2 regions of the Isoptericola haloaureus genome follow, and region 1 is predicted to be linked to the other one. Evidence: predicted binding sites of a transcription regulator. Region 1 holds the regulator's gene; the other holds the start of a gene.
The links. Region 1 encodes LexA, which represses DNA repair genes until DNA is damaged. Its sites were predicted from a motif close to TCGAACANNTGTTCGA; they were not measured.
Positions count from the first base shown of each region.

Region 2: a site for LexA is predicted at 5,200-5,215, ahead of V5O49_RS14550 (HNH endonuclease signature motif containing protein). Genes of this name have one in related genera too.

Region 1 covers NZ_JBAGLP010000116.1:333,810-348,048, forward strand. Annotated here, with positions in the region: gene V5O49_RS07000 (PP2C family protein-serine/threonine phosphatase) at 1-27, opposite strand, end outside; gene V5O49_RS07005 (HelD family protein) at 171-2,432, shown strand; gene serA (phosphoglycerate dehydrogenase) at 2,476-3,714, shown strand; gene nrdR (transcriptional regulator NrdR) at 3,722-4,207, opposite strand; gene V5O49_RS07020 (LysM peptidoglycan-binding domain-containing protein) at 4,301-4,642, opposite strand; gene lexA (transcriptional repressor LexA) at 4,877-5,629, shown strand; gene V5O49_RS07030 (L-lactate dehydrogenase) at 5,703-6,662, opposite strand; gene V5O49_RS07035 (ATP-dependent DNA helicase) at 6,673-8,709, opposite strand; gene hflX (GTPase HflX) at 8,760-10,292, opposite strand; gene V5O49_RS07045 (class I SAM-dependent methyltransferase) at 10,375-10,983, shown strand; gene dapF (diaminopimelate epimerase) at 11,125-12,057, opposite strand; gene miaA (tRNA (adenosine(37)-N6)-dimethylallyltransferase MiaA) at 12,054-13,037, opposite strand; gene V5O49_RS07060 (hypothetical protein) at 13,088-13,555, shown strand; gene V5O49_RS07065 (hypothetical protein) at 13,557-14,153, opposite strand; gene V5O49_RS07070 (YbjN domain-containing protein) at 14,189-14,239, shown strand, end outside.
Region 2 covers NZ_JBAGLP010000118.1:952,742-966,980, forward strand. Annotated here, with positions in the region: gene V5O49_RS14530 (RNase H family protein) at 63-653, shown strand; gene V5O49_RS14535 (flotillin family protein) at 682-2,139, opposite strand; gene V5O49_RS14540 (hypothetical protein) at 2,180-2,656, opposite strand; gene V5O49_RS14545 (histidine phosphatase family protein) at 2,753-3,415, shown strand; gene V5O49_RS14550 (HNH endonuclease signature motif containing protein) at 3,498-5,057, opposite strand; gene idi (isopentenyl-diphosphate Delta-isomerase) at 5,316-5,912, opposite strand; gene V5O49_RS14560 (MOSC domain-containing protein) at 5,909-6,574, opposite strand; gene V5O49_RS14565 (amino acid permease) at 6,567-8,018, opposite strand; gene V5O49_RS14570 (TetR/AcrR family transcriptional regulator) at 8,028-8,687, opposite strand; gene V5O49_RS14575 (SDR family NAD(P)-dependent oxidoreductase) at 8,779-9,567, shown strand; gene V5O49_RS14580 (ABC transporter permease) at 9,641-11,305, opposite strand; gene V5O49_RS14585 (ABC transporter ATP-binding protein) at 11,302-12,360, opposite strand; gene V5O49_RS14590 (TetR/AcrR family transcriptional regulator) at 12,357-13,094, opposite strand; gene arsB (ACR3 family arsenite efflux transporter) at 13,174-14,239, shown strand, end outside.

The sequences.
Region 1 (14,239 bases):
GTCGTGATCCCCGTCGCCGCTGCTCATGCGGGTGATCCTATGCGCCAGTGTGCTCCACGTCACCGGCCGCGGGCGGCGCGTCGTGGCACATCACCCCGACCGCACGCACGACAGGGCGCCCGGACGTGGAATGATGGTCGGCCGCACACCGAGCAGCACCGGGAGGACGCGTGGCGGGCAGGCACGACGAGCTGGCGCGCGAGCAGGTGGTCGTCGACCGCCTCTACGAGCGACTGGACGAGCTGCGCGCCACCGCGCGCGAGCGGCTCGCGGCGGTCCGACGCGAGGGGCCGTCGGGGTCGCCGCAGAACCGCAGCGAGCGCGACGCCTTCGCCACCATGTACGCGGACCGGGCGGCCCGCCTGGACGCCGTCGAGGACCGGCTCGCCTTCGGGCGGCTCGACCTCGAGACCGGCGAGGAGCGGTACATCGGCCGGATCGGCCTGACCGACGACGAGCACCGCACGCTGCTCACCGACTGGCGCGCGCCCGCCGCCCAGGCCTTCTACCGCGCCACCGCACGGCACCCGGACGGCGTGCGTCGACGTCGTCACGTCGTGACCACGGGGCGGACCGTCACCGGTCTGGAGGACGAGGTCCTGGACCTCGACGCCGTCGACGACGGGCTCGACGTCTCCACGCTGTCGGGCGAGGGCGCGCTGCTCGCGTCGCTGGCGCGGCGCCGGACCGGCCGGATGTCCGACATCGTGGCGACGATCCAGGGCGAGCAGGACCGCATCGTGCGCGACGAGCTCGGCGGGGCCGTGGTCGTGCAGGGCGGGCCCGGCACCGGCAAGACCGCCGTGGCCCTGCACCGCGCCGCCTACCTGCTGTACGCCCACCGCCGGCTCCTCGAGCGCTCCGGCGTGCTGCTCGTCGGTCCCAGCCGTGCGTTCCTGCGCTACATCGACCAGGTGCTGCCCTCCCTCGGCGAGACCGGCGTGGTGTCGACCACGATCGCCGAGCTGCTGCCCGGGCTGACCGCGGACGGCGTCGAGACGCCCGCCGCCGCGGAGATCAAGGGCCGGCTGCTCTGGCGCGCGGCGATCAAGCGGGCCGTGCGCGCCCGCGAGCGCGTCCCCGCGCAGGACGTGCCGGTACGCATCGACGGCGTCGAGCTGCACGTGCGCCGCCGGGACGTGCGCGACGCGATGGCGCGCGCCCGCCGCACGCACAAGCCGCACAACGAGGCGCGCGCGACCTTCGTGCGCGAGATGCTCGGCAAGCTGGTCGAGCAGTACCGCGAGCGCACCCAGCGCGAGGTGACCGAGCACGACCTCGCGGTGCTGACCGAGGACCTGCGCTCGGACCGGGACGTGCGGGTGGCGATCAACCTCGCGTGGTTCCCGATCACGCCCGAGCGGCTCGTGGCCGACCTGTGGGCCAAGCCGCACCGGCTGGCGGAGGCAGCACCGGAGCTGACGGAGGACGAGCGGGCCGCGCTGCGCCGCGACCGCGGCGCACGCTGGACCGAGTCGGACGTGCCGATCCTCGACGAGGCGGCCGAGCTGCTCGGCGAGGACGACACCGTCGCGCGGGCCGAGGCCCAGGCCGCCGAGGCACGCCGCGCGGCCGAGGTCGAGTACGCCCGCCAGATGCTGGAGAGCTCCGGCGCGGGCCAGGGCATGGTCGACGCCGAGACCCTGGCGGCGCGGTTCGCCGAGTCCGGACCCACCCTGACGACGGCGGAGCGCGCGGCGTCGGACCGGTCGTGGACCTACGGGCACGTCGTGGTCGACGAGGCGCAGGAGCTCAGCCCGATGGCGTGGCACACCCTGGTGCGCCGGGTGCCCACCCGCTCCCTGACGATCGTCGGGGACGTCGCGCAGACCTCGTCCGCGGCCGGGTCCCGCTCGTGGCAGAAGACCCTCGGGTCGGTCCTGCGCGACGGCTGGCGCCTGCACGAGCTGACGGTCTCCTACCGGACCCCGGCCGAGGTCGCCACGACCGCGCAGCGTGTCGCGGTCGAGGCCGGGCTGCCCGTGTCCCCGCTCACGGCCGCCCGCGACGTGGCCGACGCCCTCGTCGTCGCGCCCACCGACGACCTCGTCGCCGAGACCGCACGCCGCGTCGCCGCCGAGGCGCGCGAGCACGTCGACCCCGACGGCGCCGGACGGGTGGCCGTCATCGCCCCCGAGGACGCCGTGGCAGGACTGCGCGCACCGGTCGCCGCCGCGGTGGCCGACGCCCTCGGCGCCGACGAGGCCGCGCGGCTGGACCGGCAGCGCCCCGAGGACGCCCAGGTCCTCGTCGCCCCGCCGCGAGAGATCAAGGGGCTCGAGTTCGACGCGGTCGTGGTCGTCGAGCCGGCGGCCGTGGCCGCCGGCGCCGGCGGCTGGGGAGACCTCTACGTGGCCATGACGCGCCCCACCCAGCGTCTGGTCGTCGTGCACGCCGCGGACCTGCCGGCGGGGCTCGTGCACGAGGGGTGAGACACGTTTGGCCCCGACGCCCCGGGAGGCGCACCATAGGGTCGTGCTGCGCGCCCTCCTTCTCGAGAACATCCACCCTGACGCCGTCGCCATCCTGGAAGCGGCGGGCATCGAGGTCGAGACCCGACCCGGTGCCCTCGACGAGTCCGAGCTGATCGAGACTCTCGCGGACTTCCAGATCCTCGGCATCCGGTCCAAGACCCAGGTCACCCGCCGGGTGATCGAGGCCTCCCCCGGTCTGCTGGCGGTCGGGACGTTCTCGATCGGCACCAACCAGATCGACCTCGAGGCCGCCGCCGGCCACGGCGTCGCCGTGTTCAACGCCCCGTTCTCCAACACCCGCTCTGTCGTCGAGCTGGCCGTCTCGGAGATCATCGCCCTGACCCGCCGGCTGACGGTGCGCGACAAGGCGCTGCACGACGGTGTGTGGGACAAGACGGCCGACGGGTCGCACGAGGTCCGCGGCCGCACGCTGGGCATCATCGGCTACGGCAACATCGGCTCCCAGCTGTCGGTGCTGGCCGAGAACCTCGGCATGAACGTGGTCTTCTTCGACACCTCCGAGAAGCTGGCCCTCGGCAACGCCCGTCGGGTCGAGACCCTCGGCGAGCTGCTCGAGGTCTCCGACACCGTGACGATCCACGTCGACGGACGCGCCGGGAACGCCGGGCTGTTCGGGGACGACCTGTTCGCCCGCATGAAGCCGGGCGCGATCTTCCTCAACCTCTCGCGCGGTTTCGTCGTCGACGTCGAGGCGCTGCGCGAGCACATCCTCAGCGGCCACCTGTCCGGGGCCGCGGTCGACGTCTTCCCGACCGAGCCGAAGAAGCGCGGAGACCACTTCGAGTCGCCGCTGCGCGGCCTGGACAACGTGATCCTCACCCCGCACGTGGGCGGGTCGACCGAGGAGGCCCAGCAGAGCATCGGTCTGTTCGTGGCCAAGAAGCTGCGTGACTACCTGCTCACGGGATCGACCACGCTGTCCGTCAACCTGCCCAACCTGCAGCTCGAGCACACCGGTGTGGGCCGTATCGCCCTGCTGCACCGCAACGTGCCGGGTGTGCTGGCGGCCGTCAACCAGGTCTTCGCCGACCACGGCGCGAACATCGAGGCCCAGATGCTCGCCACGCACGGCGAGCTCGGCTACGTGGTCACCGACATCTCCGACGTGACCCACCGCGGCGCCTCGAGCAAGCTCATGGCGATGGACACCACGGTGCGCCTGCGGATCCGGGACGCGTTCGACCGGCCGGAGTTCCCTCCGGGTCCGGCCGCGCACTGAGGCGCGCTCACCCCTCCGCACGCTGCGCGGCGGACGACTCGCGTTCGAGTCGCTCCGCCCGCAGCGAGGTGATCGCCGCCTCGAAGTCCTCCAGGGAGTCGAAGTCCTGGTAGACCGAGGCGAACCGCAGGTACGCCACCTCGTCCAGCTCCCGCAGCGGTCCGAGGATCGCCAGACCGATCTCGTAGGCGTCGATCTCGGCGCTGCCGCTGGAGCGCAACGTCTCCTCGACCCGCTGTGCGAGCAGCGCGAGGTCGTCGCCGCTGACGGGCCGGCCCTGGCAGGCCTTGCGGACCCCGGAGACGACCTTCTCGCGGCTGAACGGCTCGGTGGCGCCGGAGCGCTTGACGACCGACAGGCTCGCGGTCTCGATCGTCGTGAACCGACGCTGGCACTCGGGGCACTGACGGCGTCGGCGGATCGACGCACCGTCGTCCGAGGTCCGCGAGTCGACGACGCGCGAGTCGGCGTGCCGGCAGAAAGGGCAGTGCATCCGAGGTCTCCTGCGGTCGGTGCCGGGCCCCTGCCCGGCTGCCCGACGAAAGTATGCGCAGGCCCGCCTCCGGTGCAACACAGCCCGCGCCGGCTACGACCTCGGCAGCACCAGCACCTGCCCCACCCGCAGGGACGACTCCGTCATACCGTTCAGGTCGCGAAGCTCGGCGACGACGTCGCGCACGTCCTGGCCGGGGTCGGTCAGGGGCGCCGCGAAGTCCCAGAGCGTCTCCCCGGGCGCGACCGTGTGCAGGCGGACCTCCAGGGGCTCACCGGGCGAGCCCGCCACCGCCTGCCCCCCGGCGAAGGCGAGCGGCAGGCTGACCGCCAGCGCCAGCACGGCCAGCACGACCCGTCCGCGGGCCGTCAGCCGCAGCCCGGTCAGCCCCCACCTGTCCTGCACGCTGATCGGGTGTGCCGTCATCGTGGTCATGACGCCTGTCCCTCCGGCTCGAGTTCGTTCGTACAGACGTTCGTGGAACACATGTTCGTCGAACACGTGTTTTATTAGTACCACGACACGGCGACACGAGTCGAGAGATGTCGAACAGATGTTTGATGTCGCAGGTGATCTGGCCTAGGCTGACCGCAGCGGGATGGCAGGAATGTCGGGTTCACCCCGGCGGACCCGTCCCCGCACCCAGACACGGCACGACGGGAGCGACGCATGACGACGCGACAGCACAACGACGGGACGGGCACCGGCGACGGCCTGGCGTCGGTCTCGGAGCTCGCCCCCGGACCGGACCGGCTCACGGCACGCCAGCGCGGCGTGCTCACCACGATCCGCGAGTCGGTCGAGTCACGGGGCTACCCGCCCACCATGCGCGAGATCGGCGAGGCCGTCGGCCTGGCGAGCCCCTCGTCCGTCAAGCACCAGCTGACCGTGCTCGAGCGCAAGGGCTACCTGCGCCGCGACCCGAACCGGCCGCGCGCGATGGAGGTCGTCGACCCGGACACCGGTCGGACCGCCAGCACCACAGCGCCCCCCGCGCCGCCCGTGCCCGCCGCGCCGACGCCGGACGGCGAGGGCGAGGAGACGCCGGCACCGTCCTACGTCCCCCTCGTCGGACGGATCGCCGCCGGTGGGCCGATCCTGGCCGAGCAGGTCGTCGAGGACGTCTTCCCGCTGCCGCGCCAGCTCGTGGGCGACGGGGAGCTGTTCCTGCTCAAGGTCGCCGGCGACTCCATGGTGGACGCCGCGATCTGCGACGGGGACTGGGTCGTGGTCCGACGCCAGAACGTCGCGGAGCAGGGCGAGATCGTGGCCGCCATGATCGACGGCGAGGCGACGGTCAAGACCTTCAAGCAGGCGGACGGGCACACCTGGCTCCTGCCGCAGAACCCCGCCTACTCCCCCATCGCCGGCGACGAGGCGCAGGTCCTGGGTCGCGTGGTGGCGGTGCTCCGCAGCCTCTGACGGCGTGCCGTCCGGTCGGTCGACCGGGCGCCTGGCGGTCCGGTGCGGTGGTCCGCGCCGGACCCGGGGCGGGTCAGAGCCCGAAGCGGTGCAGCACGGCACGCACGCTCTCGGCCGAGGCGCGCAGACCGGCCGCCTCCTCGTCGGAGACCGGCGTGTCGATCACGGTGGTCGCACCGCGCGAGTCGACCAGGGTGGGCATCGACAGGCAGACGCCGTCGATCCCGTGGAACCCGTCCACCCGGGTCGAGACCGGCATCACCCGGTGCTCGTTCTTCAGCACCGCCTCGACGATGCGCGTCGCCGCGAGGCCGACCGCGTAGTTGGTGGCCCCCTTGCCGGCGATGACCTTGTACGCCGACTCCACGACGTCGCGGGCGATGGCCGCCCGCGCCGCGTCGTCCAGCGGCGGCCGGCCCGGCAGGTGCTCCCACTCCAGCAGCGGGACGCCCGCGATGCGCGCCGAGCTCCACAGCGCGATCTCCGAGTCGCCGTGCTCCCCCGCGACGTAGGCGTGCACGTTGGCCGTCGCCACGCCGCAGTGCTCGGCCAGCGCGGCGCGCAGCCGCGAGGAGTCCAGGACGGTGCCCGACCCGAAGACCCGCTCCGGCGGCAGGCCGGAGATCTGCTGGGCCGCATAGGTGACGACGTCGACCGGGTTGGTGACCATCAGGTAGATCGCGTCCGGGGCCACCTCGACCAGACCGGGCAGGATCTTGCGCGTGAGGCCGATGGTGGCCTCGGCGAGGTCCAGGCGGGACTGCCCCGGCTGCTGCTTCGCCCCGGCGGTCACGACGACCACGTCGGCGCCGCGGCACACCTCGACGTCGTCCGAGCCGATCACCTCGGCCTCCGGGACGAACATGCCGCCGTGCTGCAGGTCGAGCACCTCGGCGTCGACCTTGGACTTGTTGACGTCCATCAGCGCGACGGTCCGCGCGGTACCGCGCGCCAGCGCGGCGTAGGCGAGGGTGGCGCCGACGGATCCGGCGCCGACCACGGCGAGCTTGGTCGTGCTGCGGGGTGCGTTCACGCAGGACAGACTATGTGTCGAGCCGCCGCAGTGCACCGCGGACCAGATCCTGGTCGGTGGTCCGCCAGAAGTCGGGCAGGGACCGGGTGAGGAAGGATCCGTACCGTGCCGTGACCAGGCGGGGGTCCAGGACCGCCACGACGCCCCTGTCCTCCTGGGAGCGGATGAGCCGCCCGGCTCCCTGCGCCAGCAGCAGCGCGGCGTGCGTCGCGGCGACCTGCATGAACCCGTTGCCGCCGGACTGCTCGACCGCGCGAGCTCGGGCCGCCTTGACGGGGTCGTCGGGGCGCGGGAACGGTACCCGGTCGATGAGGACCAGCCGGCAGGCGTCCCCCGGCACGTCCACCCCCTGCCACAGGGACAGCGTGCCGAACAGGCACGTCGCCGGATCGGCCGCGAACTGTGCCACCAGGCTCGGCAGCTGGTCGTCGCCCTGGCACAGCACCGGGACGTCCAGCCGCTCGCGCATCGCCTCGGCCGCGGCCGTCGCGGCGCGGCGGGAGGAGAACAGCCCCAGCGTGCGCCCGCCGGCCGCCTCGACCAGTCCGGCGATCTCGTCGAGCTGCGCCTCGGTGGTGGGTTCGCGCCCGGGCGCGGGCAGGTGCTTGGCCACGTAGCAGATGCCCTGGCGGCGGTAGTCGAACGGGCTGCCGACGTCGATCCCGCGCCAGTCGCCGTCGTCGTCGCCGGTGGAGGCGGCGAGCCCGAGGGACCGTGCCAGCGGGTCGAAGCTGCCGCCCAGCGTCAGCGTGGCCGAGGTCAGGACACCGGTGCGCTCGGTCAGCAGCTGAGAGCTGATCAGCCCCGCGACGGCCAGCGGCGCGGCGTGCAGCCGGGCGACCCCGTCGCCCCAGGGCGCGTCGGCGGGCGGGCGGGAGCACCACAGGACGTCGTCGCTCGTGTCCTCGGCCGCCATGCGTTCGGCCACGTCGAAGAGCTGCTGGATCGCCGACTGCGCCATACGGATACCGGCGTCGGGCTCGGCACCGGGCTCCGGCCGCAGCTCGGCGAGCAGGCCGCGGGCTGCGTCCCGCACCGCCGACACGGCGGTGTGCAACGACTCCGGCAGCCCCTGGGGGTACCGCTCGGCCGGGACCGTGGCGAGCACCTGCGCCAGGCCCTGGGCGGCGGCGTCGAGGTCGTCCGTGGTCCGGCCGCCGTGCCGGCGGGCGAGCCGGGCCGCGTGCTCGACCGTGCCGGCCGACAGGTCGACCGTCGCGGCGGAGGTGATGCGGTCGGCGAGCTCGTGGGCCTCGTCGACCACCAGCACGTCGTGCTCCGGCAGGACGTGCTGGTTCCCGGACGCGGCGATCCCCAGCATGGCGTGGTTGGTGACCACGACGTCGGCCTCGCGGGCGGTGGCGCGCGCCTGCTCGGCGAAGCACTCGTCGAAGACCGGGCACCGCTGACCGAGGCACTCCAGGGAGGTGACCGACACCTGCCGCCAGGCACGGTCCGGGACGCCGGGGACCAGGTCGTCCCGGTCCCCGGTGTCGGTCTCCTCGGCCCAGGCGTGCAGCCGACGCACCTGGTCGGCCAGCCGGTCCGACGCCGCGTCCCCGCCGCGCGGGGTGGCCGGGTGCTGCTCGGCGGCTGCCCCCTCGCCCGGGCCGGGGTCGGGCGGCAGGTCGAACAGCGTGGCGTCGTCCGTCGGGTAGCCGCCGGTGATCTTGTGCCGGCACAGGTAGTTGTGCCACCCCTTGAGCAGGGCGACCCGCGGCGGCCTCGGCAGGGCCGGCGCCACCGCGTCGGCCACCAGGGGCAGGTCCCGGGTGATGACCTGGCGCTGCAGGGCGAGCGTGGCGGTCGACACCACGACCCGCTCCTCCTGCGTCACCGCGTGGCGCACGGCGGGCACGAGATAGCCCAGGGACTTGCCGGTGCCGGTGCCGGCCTGCACGAGCAGGTGCCGCCCGTCGTCGATGGCCCGCGCGACCTCCGAGGCCATCTCCCGCTGGCCCTCGCGCGGGCTGCCGCCGAGGGCCCCGACCGCGCGGTCGAGCAGCGTCGAGACGTCGGGTGCGGCGGCGGGGTCGGACGAGGTCACCGTGCGATCCTACGGGCGACCGACGACCCCGCCGGACGGGTCCACAGCGCTCAGACGGCCGCGGCGTCCAGCTCGGCCGCGAGCGCCGCGTCGACCCGTCCGCGCAGGCGCGTGCCCTCGGCGAGGTACTCCTCGTCGGCGAGCTCGCCGTGCTCGTGGACCCGGTGCACGAGGTCGCCGCGCGAGTACGGCACGACCAGGTCGATCTCCACGGCCGGGCGCGGCAGCGCGTCGGCGATCAGCGCCTTGAGCTCGGCGATCCCCTCGCCGGAGTGCGCCGAGACGACGGCGGTGCGCCGTTCGCGGCGCTGGATCCGTCCCACGGTGACGGGGTCGGCGAGGTCGGCCTTGTTCAGCACGACGATCTCGGGGACGTCCTCCACCCCGGGGATGTCGGACAGCACCTCGCGGACGGCGTCGATCTGCCCCTCGGGGTCGGGGTGGGAGGCGTCGACGACGTGCAGCAGCAGCGCCGCGTCGCCCGCCTCCTCGAGGGTGGAGCGGAACGCCTCGACGAGCTGGTGCGGCAGGTGCCGCACGAACCCGACGGTGTCGGCGAGCGTGTACAGGCGGCCGTCCTCGGTGCGGGCGCGCCGCACCGTGGGGTCGAGGGTCGCGAACAGGGCGTTCTCGACCAGCACCCCGGCGTCGGTGAGGACGTTGAGCAGCGAGGACTTCCCGGCGTTCGTGTACCCGGCGATCGCGACGTTCGGCACCGCGTGACGACGACGCTCGAGACGTTTGGTCTCCCGGGCCGGCGCCATCGCGGCGATCTCGCGTCGCAGCTTGGCCATGCGGTTGCGGATCCGGCGGCGGTCGAGCTCGATCTTCGTCTCGCCGGGACCGCGCGAGCCCATGCCGGCGCTTGCGCCGCCGACCTGGCCACCGGCCTGCCGGGACATCGACTCGCCCCAGCCGCGCAGGCGCGGCAGCAGGTACTCGAGCTGGGCGAGCTCGACCTGCGCCTTGCCCTCCCGCGACTTGGCGTGCTGGGCGAAGATGTCCAGGATCAGTGCGGTGCGGTCGACGACCTTCACCTTGACGACGTCCTCCAGCGCGCGACGCTGGGACGGGGCGAGCTCGGAGTCGACGACGACGGTGTCGGCACCGCTGGCGGCGACCATGTCGGCGAGCTCGGCCGCCTTGCCGGAACCCAGATAGGTGCCCGGGTCGGGGTTGGCGCGCTTCTGGAGCAGGCCGTCGAGCACCTGGGAGCCGGCGGTCTCGGCGAGCGCGGCGAGCTCGCGCAGCGAGATCTCGGCGTCGCGGGAGGCGACCTCGCCCCCGGAGTGCAGGCCGACGAGGACGACCTTCTCCAGCCGGAGCTGGCGGTACTCGACCTCGGTGACGTCGTCGAGCTCGGTGGACAGCCCCGAGACGCGACGCAGCGCCGAGCGCTCGGCCAGGTCGAGCTGGTCGCCGTCGTACGCGGAGTGCACGGTCCCGCCCTCGGCCCGCGCCGTCCCTGCTCTCGCGAGGACGCGTGCGACCACGTCGTGGGCGATCGACTGCGCGTCCCGGGGCTCCTCGGTCGCCTCGGCGCCCGTCGCGGTCTGCTCGGGGTCGGTGGGGGTGTGGGTCAAGTCGGTCCTCTCGATGGGTTCTCCGTCGTCAACAAGGATCCCACGCGGTTTCGTCCCGACGAAGCCCATTACGCTTCCTGCTGTGAGCGACCACTACTTCACGGCCCGACCGGCCTCCGACGACGAGCGTTGCACCCTCGACGTGCGGCTCGCCGGACGCGAGGCGACCGTCGAGGTCGCCGCCGGCATCTTCTCCCCCGGCGGGGTCGACAAGGGCACCCGGATCCTGCTCGACGAGGTGCCCGCCCCGCCGGCGGGCGACCTGCTGGACCTCGGGTGCGGCTGGGGCCCGATCACGCTCACGGCGGCGCTGGAGAACCCGGCGACGACGGTCTGGGCCGTCGACGTCAACGAGCGCGCGCTGGACCTGGTGCGCCGCAACGCCGACCGGCTCGGGGTCGCCGACCGCGTCCGCGCGATGACGCCGGACGAGGTGCCCGACGACGTCACGTTCGCCGCGCTCTGGTCGAACCCGCCGATCCGCGTGGGCAAGCAGGTGCTGCACGACATGCTGCGGCGCTGGCTGCCGCGGCTGACGGCGCCGTGCCCGCCCGACGGCGGCGCGTGGCTGGTGGTGCAGAAGAACCTTGGCGCCGACTCCCTGGCCCGATGGATCGAGGCCGAGCTCGGGCAACCCACGCGGCGCGCGGCCTCGTCGAAGGGCTTCCGCATCCTGCACGTGACGCGCTGAGGGCGCGCCGGGCGGCCGGGCACGTCCCGTGAGGGGACGAGCGTCCCGGTTCTGCGGCGGATCAGCAGACGAATCTCGCGCGTCCGGGACGCTCGACCGACGGACGCGGGACCTGACCGGCGACCGCGGTGGCGTCCGGCACTACAGGTCGATCTCGCCGCTGAAGACGAGCTCGGCGGGACCGGCGAGCTCCACGTGCCCGCCGTGCAGCAGCCGGACGCGGACCTCGCCGCCGGGCACCTCGACGAACCAGGTCGACGGCACCCCGTGGGGGTCGTCCACGCCGTGCGCCGCCCAGGTGCGCACCGCGAGCGCCGCCGCGCACGCGCCGGTGCCGCACGACCGCGTCTCACCGACGCCGCGCTCGTGCACCCGCATGCGGATCCGCCCGACGGGCCGCCCCTCGGGACCGGCCTCCTCCCCGAGCGGGACGACGAGCTCGACGTTGGTGCCGTGCGGCGGGACGGGTTCGACGGCAGGGGCCCGGGTGAGGTCCAGCGCGTCGAGCTCGGCGACGTCGGACAGCGCCACCACCGTGTGCGGGTTGCCCAGGTCGAGGCTCAGCGCCGGACGCGGGGCGTCCCAGCCCGCCGTGAGCACCATGGCGTCGGCTCCGGCCGCGGCCGCGCCGTCGCCCCCGGTGAGGGACCACGGCCCCATGTCGACGGCGTACCAGCCGTTCTGCTCGCGACGGACCCGCTTGACGCCCCCGCGGGTGCCCAGCGCCAGCTCGGCGCCGTCGGACAGGTCGGCGAGCCCCAGGCTCTCGGCGAACGCGGTGAAGACCCGCACGCCGTTGCCGCACATCTCGGCCGGGCTGCCGTCACCGTTGCGGTAGTCCATGAACCAGATCGCCTCCGGCGCGGCCGCGAGCACGTCGTCGGCCACCTGCTCGCCCGCCTGGGCGACCGCGGCCGTCGGCGCCAGGCGGATGACGCCGTCGGCGCCGATGCCGCTGCGCCGGTCGGCCAGACGCCGCACCTGCTCGGCCGTGAGGTCCATGTCGCCGCGGGTGTCGGCGACGAGCACGAAGTCGTTCTGCGTGCCGTGCCCCTTGGTGAAACGTACGGTCATGAGCCCAGACTACGGCGCACGGGTCGGTCCTCCGGCGCCGGGAGGGTCTCCGCGTCGGCGGCCCGGACCACGGCGAGGGCGTCGGCCAGCAGGGTCGGCGAACCGGCGTCGAGCCACTGCACGCGCGGGTCGCGGCCGAACCATCCCATCTGCTTGCGCGCGAGCCGCCGGGTGTCGGTCACCACGGCCTCGCGCGCGGCGTCCTCGGTGAGGTCGCCCGCGAACCAGCGCAGCAGCTCGGCGTACCCCACGGCGCGCGCCGCCGTCGTGCCGAGGCCGGCACCGGTCCCGCCCTGCGCGGGCGAGGCCAACGACCGCACCTCGTCGACGAGCCCGGCGGACCACATGCGGTCCACCCGCCCCGCGACCCGGGCGTCGAGCGTGGGTCGGTCGCAGTCGAGACCGATCTGGACGGCGGGACGGACGTACTCCTGGCGGGGCAGGTTGGCGGTGAACGGCTGCCCGGTGATCTCGATCACCTCCAGCGCACGTACGAGGCGCCGGGTGTTCTCCGGGCCGATGGACGCGGCGGCATCGGGGTCGCGGCGCACCAGCTCGGCGTGCAGCGCGCGGCGCCCCTCGGTCTCGGCGCGCCCCTCGAGGCGGGCGCGCACCTGCGGGTCGGTGCCCGGGAAGTTCATCTCGTCCAGCAGTGCGCGCACGTAGAGCCCGGAGCCGCCGACGACGACGGCGCGGGCGCCGCGGGCCGCGATCGCGTCGAGGTCCGCGCGGGCCGCCGCCTGGTAGTGCGCCACGGAGGCGTCCTGGGTGGGGTCCAGCACGTCGAGCTGATGGTGGACGATCCCCCGGCGCTCGGTCGGCGGCACCTTGGCGGTGCCGACGTCCATGCCGCGGTAGAGCTGGAAGGCGTCGGCGTTGACGATCTCGGCCGGCGCCCGCGGTCCGGACAGCGCCTCGGCGAGGTCCAGGGCGAGGTCCGACTTCCCGGTGGCGGTGGGTCCCACGACGGCGACGATCACGGACCTACGGTACGTCGTGGGTCGCCGTACCCCCCGGCTAGGCTCTGCGGGTGCTGCTGCTGTCCGTGCTCGCCGTGAGCCTGCTGTCCGGTCTCGTCCCGGTGGTCAGCATCGAGGTGTACCTCGGGGGCGTCGCGGCGGTGACGGACGCGGCGTCGGACCCGGTCCGGGTGGCGCTGATCGCTCTCGTGGCCGGGATCGGCCAGACCGTGTCCAAGGTGGTGTGGTACCTCGGCGCGGCCCGGTCGATGGAGACGCGGTGGGTGCGCGAGAAGCTGGCCGTCAAGCGACGCCGCGAGACCTTCGACCGGTGGCAGGACCGCATCCAGGGCCGGCCCTGGCTCAGCGCCGCGGTGCTTCTCGCGTCGGCCTCGGCGGGCTTCCCGCCGCTGATGATCATGGCCGTCGTGGCCGGCTCGCTGCGGGTGCCCATGGCCGTCTACGTCCCGACCCTCCTGGTCGGCCGCACGACGCGGTTCTGGCTGCTGCTCGCCGGCGTCGGCTGGTTCGCCGGGTGAGTCAGTCGGCCCAGGTCACGACGTCGTAGGCACCCGGCAGGTGGTCCCCGGACGCGGCGACGGTCCGGGTGGTCGCCGACCAGCCGCCGCGGTCCGCGAGCCCGGCCAGGACGCCGGCGACCGCCGCCGTGCAGGCCGTGGGTCCGGCCGCCGGGTCGGCGGGGGAACCGCCGGCCACGACGAGCGCGTCGACGCCGGCGAGCTCGCGCAGGCCGACGCGCACGGCCCCGGGATCGTCGTCGGCGACCTCGACGACGTGCGCCCCGGCCGCGGCGTCCTGACCCAGCGCGTCGGCCAGGACGAGCAGCGCCACCGAGGCCGGGACGTGTGCCGCCGGGAGCGTGACGCCCGTGGGGGGACCAGGCAGCCAGCGGTCGTGGACGCCGGCCGCGGCGAGGGTGGCCCGCCGGGCGCCGGCGGCGGTGCGCGGACCGGGCGCGAGCACCCCCCAGCGCTGCGGGACGGCTCCGTGCGGGGTCCGGACGGCGGCCAGGGCGTCCGCGACGGCGGCACGCAGGTCGCCCAGGGGCCGTGCCGTCCCGGCGGCACCGGGGACCAGGAGCGGGGTCGCGGGCAGGACGACGGCACGAGCGGGCACGCTGCCAACCTACCGGGACGTGTAGCGTGGGTCGTGTGAGGTTCTTCGGGTCGCGCCGGATCGCCAGATCGTCAGCCGCATCGCGT
Region 2 (14,239 bases), on a different contig from region 1:
AGGCACAATGGAACCCGTCGCCCGACACGCGACAGCATCCGCGGACTCCGAGGGACACCGGCGTGATCATTGTCAGCACCGACGGCTCCTGCCCGACCGACGGCGACGCGATCGGCTGGGCATGGGTCGCCCATGGCTCCGGCCGCTTCGACTCCGGCGGCGCCGCCGACGGGACGGCGCAGGTCGCCGAGCTGACCGCGCTGCGCCACGCCGTCGAGGCCCACCCGGGCGACGAGCCCCTGTTCGTCGAGTCGGGGTCGCAGTGGGCGATCCGGTGCGCCTCCGAGTGGTTGGAGGGCTGGAAGGCGCACGCGTGGCGGACGGCCTCCGGCGAGGAGGTCCCGCACCGCGACGCCGTCCAGGCGCTCGACGAGGCGATCTCCGCACGCCCGGGGCCGGTCCGGTTCCGCTGGGTCCGGGGCCACGTCGACAGCCCCTTCACCACCCGTGCGCGCGAGCTCGCCGAGCTGGCGGCCCAGGACTGGGCGGCCGGGCGCGGCGAGCTCGACGGGCTGCTCCTGGACGACTCCGCGGCCCGCGAGACGTCGCACGGTCCCGTGGACGGCCCCGAGCCCGAGCCGGTCGGCGCGCGACGTGCGTCGTCGACGCCGACGAGCGGCCCGGGCTGGGAGCTCGGCACCCTGTTCGACTGACGGGGGCCGAGCGTCCCGGCTCGTGAGCTCAGCCGCCGTTGGACGCGGCCACCGACGTGCCCCGCTCCTGCTGATCGGCCAGCCCGCTGAGGAGCTGGTGGAGGTCGATACCGGTCAGCTCCTTGACGACCGCCTGGCCCTCGCCGAGCACGCTGCTGACGTTCTTGGTCACCGCGGACGCCCCGTCGGTGGACACGACCGTCATCCCCTGGATCGAGGCCATCGGCTCCGCCGCGGCCCGCACGATCTCCGGCAGGCGCTCGATGAGCTCCTGGACGAGCGCGGCCTCGCCGTACTTCTTCAGCGCCTCGGCCTTGGCATCGGTGGCGGACGCCTCCGCACGGCCCTCGGCCTCGGTCGCGGCGGCGCGGGCCTCGCCCTCGGCCCGGATACCCGCGGCGAGCGCGACCTGCTTGTCGCGGTCGGCCTCACCGGCACGGCGCACGGCCTCCGCGGCCGCCTCGGCGTCCTGGATCGCGGCGGACTTGTTGGCCTCGGCGATGGTGGTCCGCTTGAACGCCTCGGCCTCCGTGGCGGCGTTCTGCGAGTCGCGCCGCGCGGTGGCCTCCTGGACCTCGGCGTAGGCCTGGGCCTCGGCCGGCTTGCGCACCTCGATGTCGAGGCGCTCCTGCTCGACGCGGGCCTTCTCCGAGAGCGCCTCGCGCTCCTGGAGCGCGACGAGACGGTCCTGCTCGGCCCGGGCGAGCTGTCCGGCCGCCTCGGCCTCCGCCTGGGCCTTGTCCGTGTCGGCCTGGATCGCGGACTTCTTCAGGTCGAGGGCCTTCTGCCGCTCGGCGATCTGCTCGGCCGCCTCGATGGCCGCGAACTCCGAGGCGCGGCGCGCCTCGGCCTCGGACACCTCGGCCACCTGCAGCGCGCGGGCCGACTCGGCACGACCGAGGTTCTCCAGGTAGTCCGAACCGGGCGTCGAGATGTCGGAGATGTTGAGGATGTCGACCTGCAGCCCCTGCTCGGCCAGGTCCCGCTTGGTGGACTCCACGACGCGGTCCGACAGACCCTTGCGGTCGGAGATGATCTCCTCGATCGACATGTCGCCGACGATCGAGCGGAGCGAGCCCTCGAGGGACTCGGCGATGATCTCGGTGAGGAGCTCCTGCTGGGACAGGAAGCGCTGCGCGGCACGGCGCACGCCCTCGTCGTCACCGCGGACCTTGAAGTTGATGGACGCCTTGATGGCGATCTTGATGCGGTTCGAGTCGACGCCCTCGACGGTGATCCCGATCTGGCGCTGCTCGAGCGAGATGGCGAAACCCTGCTGCAGGATCGGCCAGACGAAGGTGCGCCCGCCGATGACGACCTTCTGCCCGGCCATGTCCTTGCGGCCGGCACCCCGGCCGACGATGACGAGGGCCTGGTTCGGCGGGACGCGGCGGATCCGCTGGGCCACGAAGATGCCGATCGCCAGGAAGGCGACGACGACGGCGGCCACGGCGATCGTGGTCACGAAGCTGGTGGAGCTGTCCATGGTTGCGCGCCGGAGCGCGACTCCTCTCGGAGAGTGACGGTCAGCGCGCGTCCTCGGGCCGGTACGGCCCGACACGCACGCTGTTGGGCTGGTGCTCGAGGACGACGACGCGTGTCCCGGAGGCGATGGGCTCCATCGACCACGCCAGACGACGTTCGAGCTCGCTCACCGCGTCGAGGGCGACCTCGCCGGAGGACTGGGAGATGTCCGTCATGGCCGTGCCCTGGACGCCGACCAGGTCGACGTGGGCGTTGTCCTCGGTGGCGCTGAGCCGCCGGATGAGCAGCTGGGCCACGAGCACGGCCAGCAGACCGACGACGGCCGAGGCGACGTAGGCGATCCACGGGGCCCAGCCGTTGACGGTGACGACGGAGCCCACGGCACCGAAGACGACGGCACCGACGCCCAGGGAGGTCCCGGACAGGGCACCGTCCCCCACGTCGACGATCTCCCCGACGACGAGCGACAGCAGGAGCAGGACGAGACCGGCGGCGCCGATCAGAGCGAAGACGAGCACGGACGCCCTCCAGGACGCAGATGTGGTAAACGTGTGAAGACTGCCACAATTCGCCCTCCGGGCGCGACCTCCGACGCGATGCGGGACGATCGGGCCATGGCCCTCCCCGCGACGGACTCGCCCCGGCTCGTCCTCCTCCGGCACGGCGACACCGAGTGGGCGCGCGCCGGGCGTCATACCGGTCGGACGGACGTCCCCCTGACGCCGGAGGGTGAGAAGCAGGCACGCGCCGCGGGACGGCGGCTGGCCGGGCTGGCGCCGGTGGCGGTGTTCTGCTCGCCCCTCACCCGCGCGCGCCGAACGGCCGAGCTGGCGGGCTTCGCCGACGGCATCGTCGACCCCGACCTGTCCGAGTGGGACTACGGACCGGTGGAAGGACGCACGTCCGCCGAGGTGGGCGAGGCCCTGGGGCACCCGTACGAGATCTTCCGCGACGGGGTGGACGTCCCCGGGCCGGTCGACCCGGGCACCGGCGACCCCGGCACGACCGGAGCACGCGGGGAGACGCTGGCCGAGGTCCGCGCGCGCACCGACCGATTCCTGGCGCGCGCCCGCCCAGTACTCGCCGGGGGCGGCAGCGTGCTCGTCGTCGCCCACGGTCACCTGCTCCGGGTGCTGGCCACGAGCTGGCTCGACGTCGACGCCTCGTTCGGCGTCCACCTCGAGCTCGGCTGCGCGGCGATCTGCGCGCTCGGCAGCGCGCACGGCCGCCCCACGATCGAGGCGTGGAACCTCGTCGGGGACGACCACGCGGTGTAGGCAGGTGTCGGCGAGTGTGGTGCACGGCGCCGGGTGCGGACGACGGACTCGGTCAGCCCGGAGAGGGTCAGCTCCGAAGCGGTCAGCCCGGAGCGGGTGGTCCCCCACCAGGATCCGCCCGCGACCCGGCGGCAGGGTCGGCCGGATGCGGGGACCGCCGGTAGCGCCGGCCGCTCGGGGACGTCCAGGTCGTGATCCCGGAGACCGGGTCGCGCACGACGTCCCACCCCCCGACCGTCTTGGCGCGGTGGTGCGTGCGGCACAGCGCGTGCAGGTTGTCCCCGGTCGTCTGCGGACGGTCGTCGGCCGCGTCGAAGGGCTCGATGTGGTCGAGGTCGGCGTGCCGGGCCGGCACCTGGCAGCCGGGGAACGTGCACGTGGCGTCCCGCGCGACGACGGCCGCGCGCAGCGCCCGTCCCGGTCGGTAGCTCCGGGACGAGGTGTCGGTGAGCACCCCCGTGACCGGGTCGGTGAGGATCCGCTGCCAGACGGCGTCCGGGTCGGTGGCGAGGGTGCGAGCCATCGCCGCCGGGATCGGACCGTGGCCGGCGAGGATCGCGGGCAGGTCGTCGGTGCCGAGCAGCGTGGACGCCGCGACGGTCACGTGCACACGAGCAGTGCCGGGCGCGCCGCCGGGCACGACCGCGCTCGAGGGCACGGCCCGGCCGCGGGCGTCGTCCGGGCCGTCGGTGCCGTCCGTGCTGCCGGCTGTTCCGGTGAGCAGAGCCACCATCGCGTCGGCTCGGCACTCGCCGAGGCCGCGCGCCTCCCCCGCCTCGCTCCGCGCACGTCGAGCCTGGTCGTCGATCCGCGCGAACGCCCGAGCGGCGTCGTCCGCGGGTAGGTACGCGGTGAGGTAGGCCATGGCGTCGTCGACCGGTTCGAGCGTCACGTGCCGGGCGCGCCGGGCGGACTCGTGGCGCTCGGCGGCACCCTCGGGATCCGCGGCGATCTCCGCACGGCGGATCCGGTCGCGGATCTGCCGGACGGTGAGGTGCTCGAGCTCGGGGCGCAGCTCCCGCACGACCTCGCGACGCCGGTCGTCGGGGAGCCGACCCGTCGCCACGAGCGCCTCGGCCTTGCGCCGGTCCACGGAGCCCTCGGCCAGGGCGTCGGCCACCTCCGGCAGGGTGTGCGCCCCGTGGGCGACCGTGACGTGCTGCTCGGCGACCGCGCGACTGAGACCGAGCCGGGCTGCGACCTCGTCGACGACGAACTCGTGCCGGGACGATCCCCTCGTCCGCTCCAGGGACTCGGCGAGCACCCGCGCCGACCCCGCCTGGGCCCAGGCCGCGAGCCGCTCCCACGCGGCCAACACTTCCACCAGGGACAGGTCGTCGAGGTCGGCAGGATCGAGAGCGGCGAGCCCGCGGGCGACCTCCGGGCCGGGCGGCGCGTCGAGCAGGGCGTGCAGCGGGGCGCCGTACGGCGGGCCGGGTGCGACGTCCGGCCCGGCGACCGGCGTCGGCCCCGGGGCAGGCAGCGAGGTAGGTGTCGCAGACGGCGCAGACGGCGTACCCGCGGCCGGTGCCGTGCTCACCGCCGCCGGTTCCCACCACAGCTCGGGGGCACGTCCGGGGCGCCGCGCCGATCCGCGGACCGGACCGATCACGCCGGCGACGGCGCCGACGGACCGGGCCATGAGCGACACGAGGGCACGCTCGACGCGGGTGCCGGCGCCGGGCGCCGGGTCCGCTGCGACCGGGGCACAGGCCGCAGCGGACCCCGAGGTCCGAGGTCGACGAGGCCCGACGGCGTGCCGCGCCGGGTGGGAAGCGTCGCTCTCGAACATGTGTTCGACACTACTGGCGGGCCGTGCGGGCCGCAAGGGGTGCGGCGAAGCCTGTGGAGAGCTCCCGCTCAGTCGAGCCCGAGCGCTCCGCTCAGTCGAGAACTCCGCTCAGTCGAGCCCGAGCGCCCCGGCCAGCACCCGGGCTCCGGGGGTCCGCTCCGCGGCCGGGACCGCCGCGAGCGCCTGCAGCTGCCACCCGATCCACGGGCTGAACGCCCACGGCGCCGAGGCCACGGCGGACCGCACCTGCGCCGCCGGCGCCCACACGTGCTCGGAGACCTCGTCCGGGTTCGGCGTCAGCCCGCCGTCGACGCGCGCGACGTACACCGGGCAGATCTCGTTCTCCACGACGCCCGAGGCGTCCACGGCGCGGTAGCGGAAGTCGGGCAGCACCACGGCGACGTCGGTGACGGCCCCGCCCAGCTCGTGCTCCGCGTGCCGCGCGATCGAGTCCTCGATCTCCTCGGTCCACCGCAGGTGGCCGCAGAACGAGTTCGTCCACACGCCGGGCCAGGTGCGCTTGACCAGCGCCCGGCGGGTGATCAGCAGGTTATCCGCGGCGTCGAGCAGGTAGCAGGAGAACGCCAGGTGCAGCGGCGTGTCCGTGGTGTGGACCTCGGCCCGCGGGAACGTGCCGGTCCGGTGGCCGGCGTCGTCGCAGAGGACGACGTGGTCGGCCGTGGTGGGGGCGTGCGTGGCACTCATCGGGTCATCGCCTTCGTCGTCCGGGTGTCCATGTCCTCGCTCAGTCGCAGCTCGTCGTCGTCCGCGGAGCGCCGCAGCGCGGTCGCCAGGCGGGCCGCCTCGGCGAACCCCGAGGGGCCGGCGTTCCAGGCGCCGAACCAGCCGGCGACGGAGACACCGTGCGACGGCCGCCGCACCACCTCCACCGCGTCGCCCGCGCCGAGCTCGCCGGTCTCCACGACCCGCAGGTACGCACCGGTGCGGTTGGCCTCGGTGAAGCGCCGCACCCACCGCTCGGGCGACCCGAGCCGCCGCGCGAACGTGGCGCAGGGGGTGCGCGGCTGCGTCACCTCGAGCACCGCCGTGCCGATCCGCCACCGCTCACCGATCAGGGCGCCGGAGACGTCGAGACCGCGGGTGCGCAGGTTCTCCCCGAACAGCCCCGGGGTCACGTCGCGGTCCAGCTCCTCGGCCCAGTAGCCGGCGTCCTCCTCGGCGTAGGCGTACACCGCCTGGTCCACGCCGCCGTGGTTCGCCCGGTCCGCCTGCACGTCCGCGTACAGGCCGAACCGTCCGGCACGCACGCGCCCGTCGACCGGTCGCTTGTCGATCGCCGTCACGCCTACGGTGCCGGGGTCGGGGTGCAGCTCGTGCACGCGGCACACGGCGAGGAGTTCAGCCATGGACGTCATGCTCCCACTGTTCCGGCGGCGTCGGGGCACCCGGACGGCCCCGACGTCGCCAGGACAGCAGGGCGTGGGCCCCCAGGATGACGAGCACCAGCCCGGCCGTGGCGACGAGCTGGGCGCGCGCCGCGTCGTCGGACAGCATGAGGGCGGCCAGGCCGACGAGCGACGCCAGGGTGAGCCAGGTCAGCCACGGGAACTCCCACATCCGCAGGCGCAGCGGCACCCCGGTGCGCCGCGCCTCGGCCTCCAGGTGCGGCCGCAGCCGCAGCTGGGAGACGGTGATGAGCAGCCAGACCACGAACAGGGCGGAGCCGACGGCGTTGAGCAGGACGGACAGCAGCACCTCCGGCAGCAGCCAGTTGAGCAGGACGGCCACGACGCCGAAGAACACCGACACCAGCACCGCCACCCACGGCACCTCGCGCCGGGACACCCGGGTCGCCACCGCCGGCGCGTCGCGGCGCTCGGCGAGGGAGAAGAGCATCCGCGAGGTCCCGTAGATCTGGGCGTTGAAGGCGCTGAGCAGCGCCAGGACGACGACGACCTCCATGAGCCGCGCGGCGCCGTCGAACCCGGCGAGCTCCAGGACCGCCACGAAGGGCGAGGTCAGGGCGTCGGCGTCGTCCCACGGCACCAGCGCCACGATGATCGCGACGGACCCGAGGTAGAAGACCAGGATGCGCCACAGGATGGTGCGGGTGGCGCGGGCGACGGCGTCGCGCGGGTCGCGGGCCTCGGCCGCGGCGATCGCCACGATCTCGATCCCGCCGAACGCGAAGGCGACGGCGAGCAGCCCGGCGGCGATGCCCGGCACGCCGGCGGGCGCGAAGCCGCCGTGCGTGGCCCAGTCGCCGAGCACGCTGCCGGCGACGGGGATCACGCCGAGGACGACGAGCAGGCCGACGGCGAGGAACGCCACGATGGCGGCGACCTTGACCAGGGCGAACCAGAACTCGGCCTCGCCGAACTGCCGCACCCCGACCAGGTTGATCCCGCCGAAGACGGCGACGACGACGCCGGCGACCACCCACTGCGGCACGGCCGGCCACCACGCGGTGACGATCTCGGCGACGCCGGTGACCTCCACGCCGAGGACCATGATCAGCATGAACCAGTAGAGCCACCCGAGCAGGAACCCGGCCCACCGGCCGAGCGCGACCTCGGCGTACACGGAGAACGACCCGGAGGCCGGCAGGGCGGAGGCCATCTCGGCGAGCATGCGCATGACGGCCACGACGATCGCGCCGGCGACGGCGTAGCTGATCAGCACCGCCGGGCCCGCGGTCGCGATCGCCTCGCCGGACCCCAGGAACAGGCCGGCGCCGATCGCGGAGCCGAGCCCCATCATCGTCAGGTGCCGGGGGCGCAGCCCGTGCGCCAGCGGCTCGTGCAGCGGCGCGACCGCCTCGTCGGGGCCGTCGTCGGGTGTCGTGGTCACCGGGTCACGCTAGCCCGCGTCCGACGACGGCGCCCCGACGGGCGGGACGGCCCCGGCGGCCGGCGCGGACCCGGCGGTCAGGACGGACCCCGCAGACGGCGCGATCCCGCGCAGGCACACCGCGACCGTGGCCTCGAGCACGTCGTCGACGTCGGCTCCGCCGAGGAGGTCGCCGGCGGCGAGCTGGACGACCCCGTGCACGGCGGCGAAGAGCACCGTCCCCAGCTCGTCCGCGTCGCCCTCGACCACCTCCCCGGCCCGCTGACCGGCGCGCAGGGTGTCGCGCAGCAGCTCCTGGCCGCGGCCGGCCTCGGCCCGGAGCGCCGCGGTGGCGTCGGGGTCGTGCTTGACGGCGTACATCACGGCGAGCAGGGCGGGGTTCGCGGTGGCGAAGTCGACGTAGGTGCGCGCCAGCCCCCGCAGCCGCTCCTGCCACGTGCCGCCGGTGGCGGCCAGCGCCGCGTCGAGCCGCTCGAACCCGCGCAACGCCAGGGCGTCGAGGAGCGTCTGCCGGTCGCGGAAGTGCCGGGCCGGGGCGCCGTGGCTGACGCCGAGGTCGCGGGCCAGGCCGCGCAGCGAGAGTCCGTCGACGCCGTCGTCGGCCAGCACCTCCTCCGCGCGGTCGAGCAGGGCGGCGCGCAGGTTGCCGTGGTGGTAGGTACCGGTCACGCCCTCAGGATAGCGTCGATGTAGGCGTTGACAACATTGGTAGGCGCTGCCTACATTGAGGAACCCCGGCACCTCGACCCAGGAGAACGCCATGACCCTCGACCTGCACGGCTCGTCCGCCGTGGTGACCGGCGCCAGCTCCGGCATCGGCGCCGTCGTCGCGGCCCGCCTCGCCGCCCGGGGCGCCGACCTCGTGCTCGTGGCCCGCCGGACCGACCGCCTCGAGGAGCTCGCGGCCCGGCTGCGCGCCGAGCACGGCGTCGAGGCCGACGTCGTCCCGGCCGACCTGCGCACGTCCGACGGCGTCACCGCGGTCGTCAAGGCCGCCCGGGCGGCCACGAAGCCGGTCGGCACCCTCGTGAACAACGCGGGGTTCGGCACCCACGGAGCCCTCCTGGAGGAGGACCCCGAGCGCATCGAGGACGAGGTCGCCCTCAACGTGGCGGCCCTGACCGACCTGACCCGCGCGCTGCTGCCCGACCTGGTCGCCCACGGCTCCGGGGCCGTGGTCAACGTAGCCAGCACGGCGGCGTTCCAGCCCGTCCCGCGCATGGCCGTCTACGGCGCGACCAAGGCCTACGTCCTCAGCTTCACCGAGGCGCTGTCGGTCGAGCTGCGCGGGACCGGCGTGCACGCGATCACGCTCTGCCCGGGCGCGACGCGCACGGAGTTCTTCGACGTCGTCGGGACCGAGGACGCCGCCGTCGGGCGCTTCCAGACCCCCGAGCAGGTCGCCGACACGCTCTTCCGCGCGCTGGACCGCCGTCGGCCGCCGGCCACGGTCGTGTCCGGCCGCGCGAACGCCCTGGCCGGCGCCGTGGTGGGCGCGCTGCCGCGCCGGGTGGTGCTCGCCGCGGCGTCCCGCCTCACGGCCGGCTGAAGCGAGCCGGAGCGGTCCGGCCGGTCCGGCCGGTCCGGCTGGTCCGGCTGGTCCGGCCGAGCCGGCCGAGCCGCTACCCCGTGGCGAGGTCGCGACGGCGGAACCCGACGAACCCGAGGACACCGAGCCCGACGGCGACCGCCCACAGGACCGCGACGTCACCGGCGTACGGCTCGCCGGAGAACACCTCGGGCACCCAGTCGAACGGCGAGACGCGGTAGACCCAGTCCGGCAGGTCGAAGACCTGGCCGAACATCCCGACGACGAAGGTGTAGGCCACCAGGGCCCACCCGATCCCGGTCAGGCGCGGTGCCCAGCCGTACAGCGCCAGGACCAGCCCGAGGAAGACGGCGAGCGCCGGCAGGTAGGTCCACACCACGACGGAGTAGTCGGAGAAGGTCTGATCGCCCCAGCCGGCGATCACGGCGCCGCCCCACAACGCGTAGACGCTGACGGCGAGCAGCACGGCCGTGCCCACCCCCGCGACCGCGGCCTGGGCACCGAGCCAGCGGTGCCGGGAGACCGGGTGGGAGAAGACGACCTCGGCGCGCCCCGAGGACTCCTCGGCCTTGGGCCGCTGCGCCATGACGACGGCGTAGGCCGCGCAGCAGACCGCGCCGTACAGCACCAGCACGCTGATGAACCCGACGGCGAGCTGGGACGGGTCGGCCCCGAAGAGCTGGGCGAGCATCGGGTTGTCGATGATCATGTCGCCGATCATGTCGCCGATGCCCGGGAGCATCGTGCCCGAGGCGAACCACATCAGCCCGAGGCCCAGGCAGCTCCACAGCAGCGCCCAGCGTTGCTGCAGCCACGCCATGGCGAGCGGGCCGCGCAGCGCGGGCCCGGCGTCCGCCCGACCGGCACGGGTCTCGACGAGGCTCCCGCCGAAGTCCCGCCGCGAGGCGAGGAGGGCGGCGACGACCAGCAGGACGGCGATCACGACGACGCTCAGGGCGATCGGCCACCAGCGCAGGTCGACGAAGGCGCGCATCTGCTGGGCCCACGCGATCGGCGAGAACCAGGACAGCGTCGACCCGCCGAGCTCGCGGATGTCCCCCACGGCCCGGACGACGAAGGCGACGGCGAACACCGCCAGGCTCGCGCCGGTCGCGGTGCGGGCGTGGCCGACCACCTGGCACACGACGAGAGCGACCGCTCCGAACACCATCGCGCTGAGCCCGGACCCGACGGTGAGCGCGAACGAGTCGGCCACGGCCAGGTCGCCGACCGCGACGAGAGCCCCGGCGGACAGCACGGCGATGACGGCCTGCGCGAGCACGAGCGTGACGACGGCCGCCACGGCCGGCGCATGGCGTCCGACGACGGCGGCCCGGACGAGCTCCGAGCGGTTCGACTCCTCCTCGGCGCGGGTGTGGCGCACGACGTGCAGGATCGACAGGATCGCGAGCGCCAGGACCATCCAGGTGATGCCCTCGTTCGACATCGCCACGCCGGTCGAGTAGTCCTCGAGGCCGTAGCCCGGCCCGCCCATGACGATCCCGACGGGGGTCTCCATGAGTGCCGCACGCCCCTGCATCGCGGCGGTGTCGTCGAAGAACAGGTTCAGCGCGAACGTGAAGTAGGTGTAGAAGAACACGACCGAGACGGCCCACACGGTCAGGCGCACCCGGTCCTGACGCAGCATGAAGCGGACGAGGGCCCCGGTGCCGGTCAGGGTGGCCCCCCGGGCCGGCTCGGCCCGGGCGCCCGGCGCCGTGGCCACCGCGGCGCTCATCGCGCACCCGCCTCGCTCGTCGTGGCTGCGGCGTGCCGACCGGCGCCGGGCCCCGAGCCCGTACCGGACCGGGAGCCTGCGCCGTCCGCGGCGCCGCCGTCGTCGGACGCTCCGTCGTCGGACACGTCGTCGCCGTAGTGGCGCAGGAACAGCTCCTCCAGCGACGGCGGCGCGGCGGTGAACGAGCGCACGCCGAGGCCGGACAGCGTCGTGAGCACGGCGCCCATCGCGGTGTTGTCGACGTCGAAGGTCAGCCGCGTGCCCTCGGGGTCGGTCGCTGCGACGGCGTCGTGCACCCCGTCGATCCGGGCCACCGCGGCCGGGTCGCCCTCCACGACGGCGGTGACGCTCGATCGTGTCAGGTGCCGGAGCTCGTCCAGCGTCCCGGACTCGACGGCCCGGCCGGCACGGATGATCGTCACCGTGTCGCAGACCTTCTCGACCTCGGACAGGATGTGGCTGCTCAGCAGCACCGAGGTGCCCTGCGCGGCGGCCTGGCGCACGTGCTCGGTGAAGACGGCCTCCATCAGGGGGTCGAGACCGGCGGTGGGCTCGTCGAGGATGAGCAGCGGCACCTCGGTGGCGAAGGCGGCCACGAGCGCGACCTTCTGCCGGTTGCCCTTGGAGTAGGTGCGGGCCTTCTTCGTCGGGTCGAGCTCGAACGCCTCCAGCAGGTCCTTCTTGCGGCGCGGGTCGGGCTTGCCCCGCAGCCGGGAGAGGAAGTCGATGGCCTCGCCGCCGGTGAGGTGGGGCCAGAGCGTCACGTCCCCGGGGACGTAGGCGAGCCGGCGGTGCAGGTCGACGGCGTCGCGCCACGGGTCGGCGCCGAACAGCCGGGCGTCGCCGGCCGTGGCGCGCAGCAGCCCGAGCAGCACCCGGATGGTGGTGGACTTCCCGGAGCCGTTGGGGCCGAGGAAGCCGGCGACCTCGCCCTCGGCCACGGTCAGGTCGAGGCCGTCCAGGGCGCGTGTGGGGCCGAAGTGCTTGTGCAGGTCGTGGATCTCGATCGGGGGCGCGTCGGCGCTCCGGGTGCCGGTCGGTGCGGTGCTGGTCATGGTTCCTCGCTCGGGGTCTCGGTGGCGGGTGCGTCGTCGGACTCGCCGTCCGCCGGGGGGTCGGAGAGGTAGAGCAGGTAGTCGTCGAGCATGCGGCGGCTGGTGAGGAACCCCTGGGCGAACATCTCGATCATCGGCAGGTAGTGCTCCGCCATGAACGTCCGCAACGTGGAGCCGAGGTTCTCGGAGTCCTCGGGCGGGTGGAGCGTCAGGGCCAGGGACAGTGTGCCGAGCGCGGACAGCACCAGGTAGCGGGCGCGGGCGTCCTCGTCGACGCTCGGCTTGGCGATCCCGTCGGCGACGGCCTCGCGGGTGTAGACCCGGGCGTCGTCGACCATGTGCTCCACGAACGCCCGGGCGACGTCGCCGCCGGCCTGCAGGGACCGCATCACGTAGCCGAGCAGAGGGGCGTACTCGTCGGACTCGGCGAGCACCTGCAACAGCTGACCGTCGGTGGCGCGGCCCATGTTCTGCCGCTTCGACTCCACGATCCAGGCGAGCACGTGCTCGTCGCACTCGCGGTGCAGGGCGTCCTTGGACCCGAAGTGGTGGATCACCAGGGCCGGGCTGACACCCGCGTCGGCGGCGATCGTGCGCACGGAGGTGGTGAACCCGGACCGCGCGAACCGCAGCACCGCGGCGTCGCGGATGCGGTCGCGGGTCGGGGCGGTCGCGTCGTCCGACGCCGGGCGCAGACCGTCCGTCGATCCGTGGGGAGCCGTCGTCGAACTCATGCTCACCAGACTAAACACGTGTTCAACCCTGGGCAAGAGGCGCCCCGATGGACTCTTGGATAGATGATCGTCTATATTGATGTCGATCGAATCAGCGACGAGGGAGAGCACGTTGACCACCACCGCCGAGGCGCCCGTCCGCGCCCGCCTGTCCACCCTCGACCGCTGGTTGCCGCTGTGGATCGGCCTGGCGATGGTCGCCGGTCTGCTGCTCGGACGGTTCGTCCCCGTGCTCGGCGACGCCCTGGAGGCGATGGAGGTCGGCGGCATCTCGGTGCCGATCGCGCTCGGGCTGCTGGTGATGATGTACCCGGTGCTCGCCAAGGTCCGCTACGACCGGGTCGCCGCGGTCACCGGCGACAAGCGGCTCCTCGTCAGCTCGCTGGTGCTCAACTGGCTCGTCGGGCCGGCCCTGATGTTCTCCCTCGCCTGGGTCTTCCTGCCCGACCTGCCCGAGTACCGCACCGGTCTGATCATCGTCGGCCTCGCCCGCTGCATCGCCATGGTCGTCATCTGGAACGACCTGGCCTGCGGCGACCGGGAGGCCGCCGCCGTGCTGGTGGCGATCAACTCGCTGTTCCAGGTCGTGATGTTCTCGGTGCTGGGGTACTTCTACCTGACCGTCCTGCCCGGCTGGCTCGGCCTCGACACCGCGGGCCTGGACGTCTCCGTCGGGCAGATCGCCCTCAACGTGCTCGTCTTCCTCGGCGTCCCGCTCGCCGCCGGCTTCGCCTCCCGGGCGATCGGCGAGCGCACCCGGGGACGCGACTGGTACGAGGAGCGGTTCGTCCCCCGCATCGGGCCCTGGGCGCTGTACGGCCTGCTGTTCACCATCGTGCTGCTGTTCGCCCTGCAGGGTGAGCAGGTCTCCGAGAATCCGGGCGACGTCGCCCGGATCGCCCTGCCGCTGCTCGCCTACTTCGCGATCATGTGGGGCCTCGGCATCGTCGTCGGCAAGGCACTCGGCCTGGGCTACGCCCGCACGGCCACGCTCGCGTTCACCGCGGCGGGCAACAACTTCGAGCTCGCCATCGCCGTCGCCGTCGCGACCTTCGGCGTCACCTCCGGCGAGGCGCTCGCCGGCGTCGTCGGGCCGCTCATCGAGGTCCCCGTGCTCGTGGGCCTCGTGTACGTCACCCTGTGGG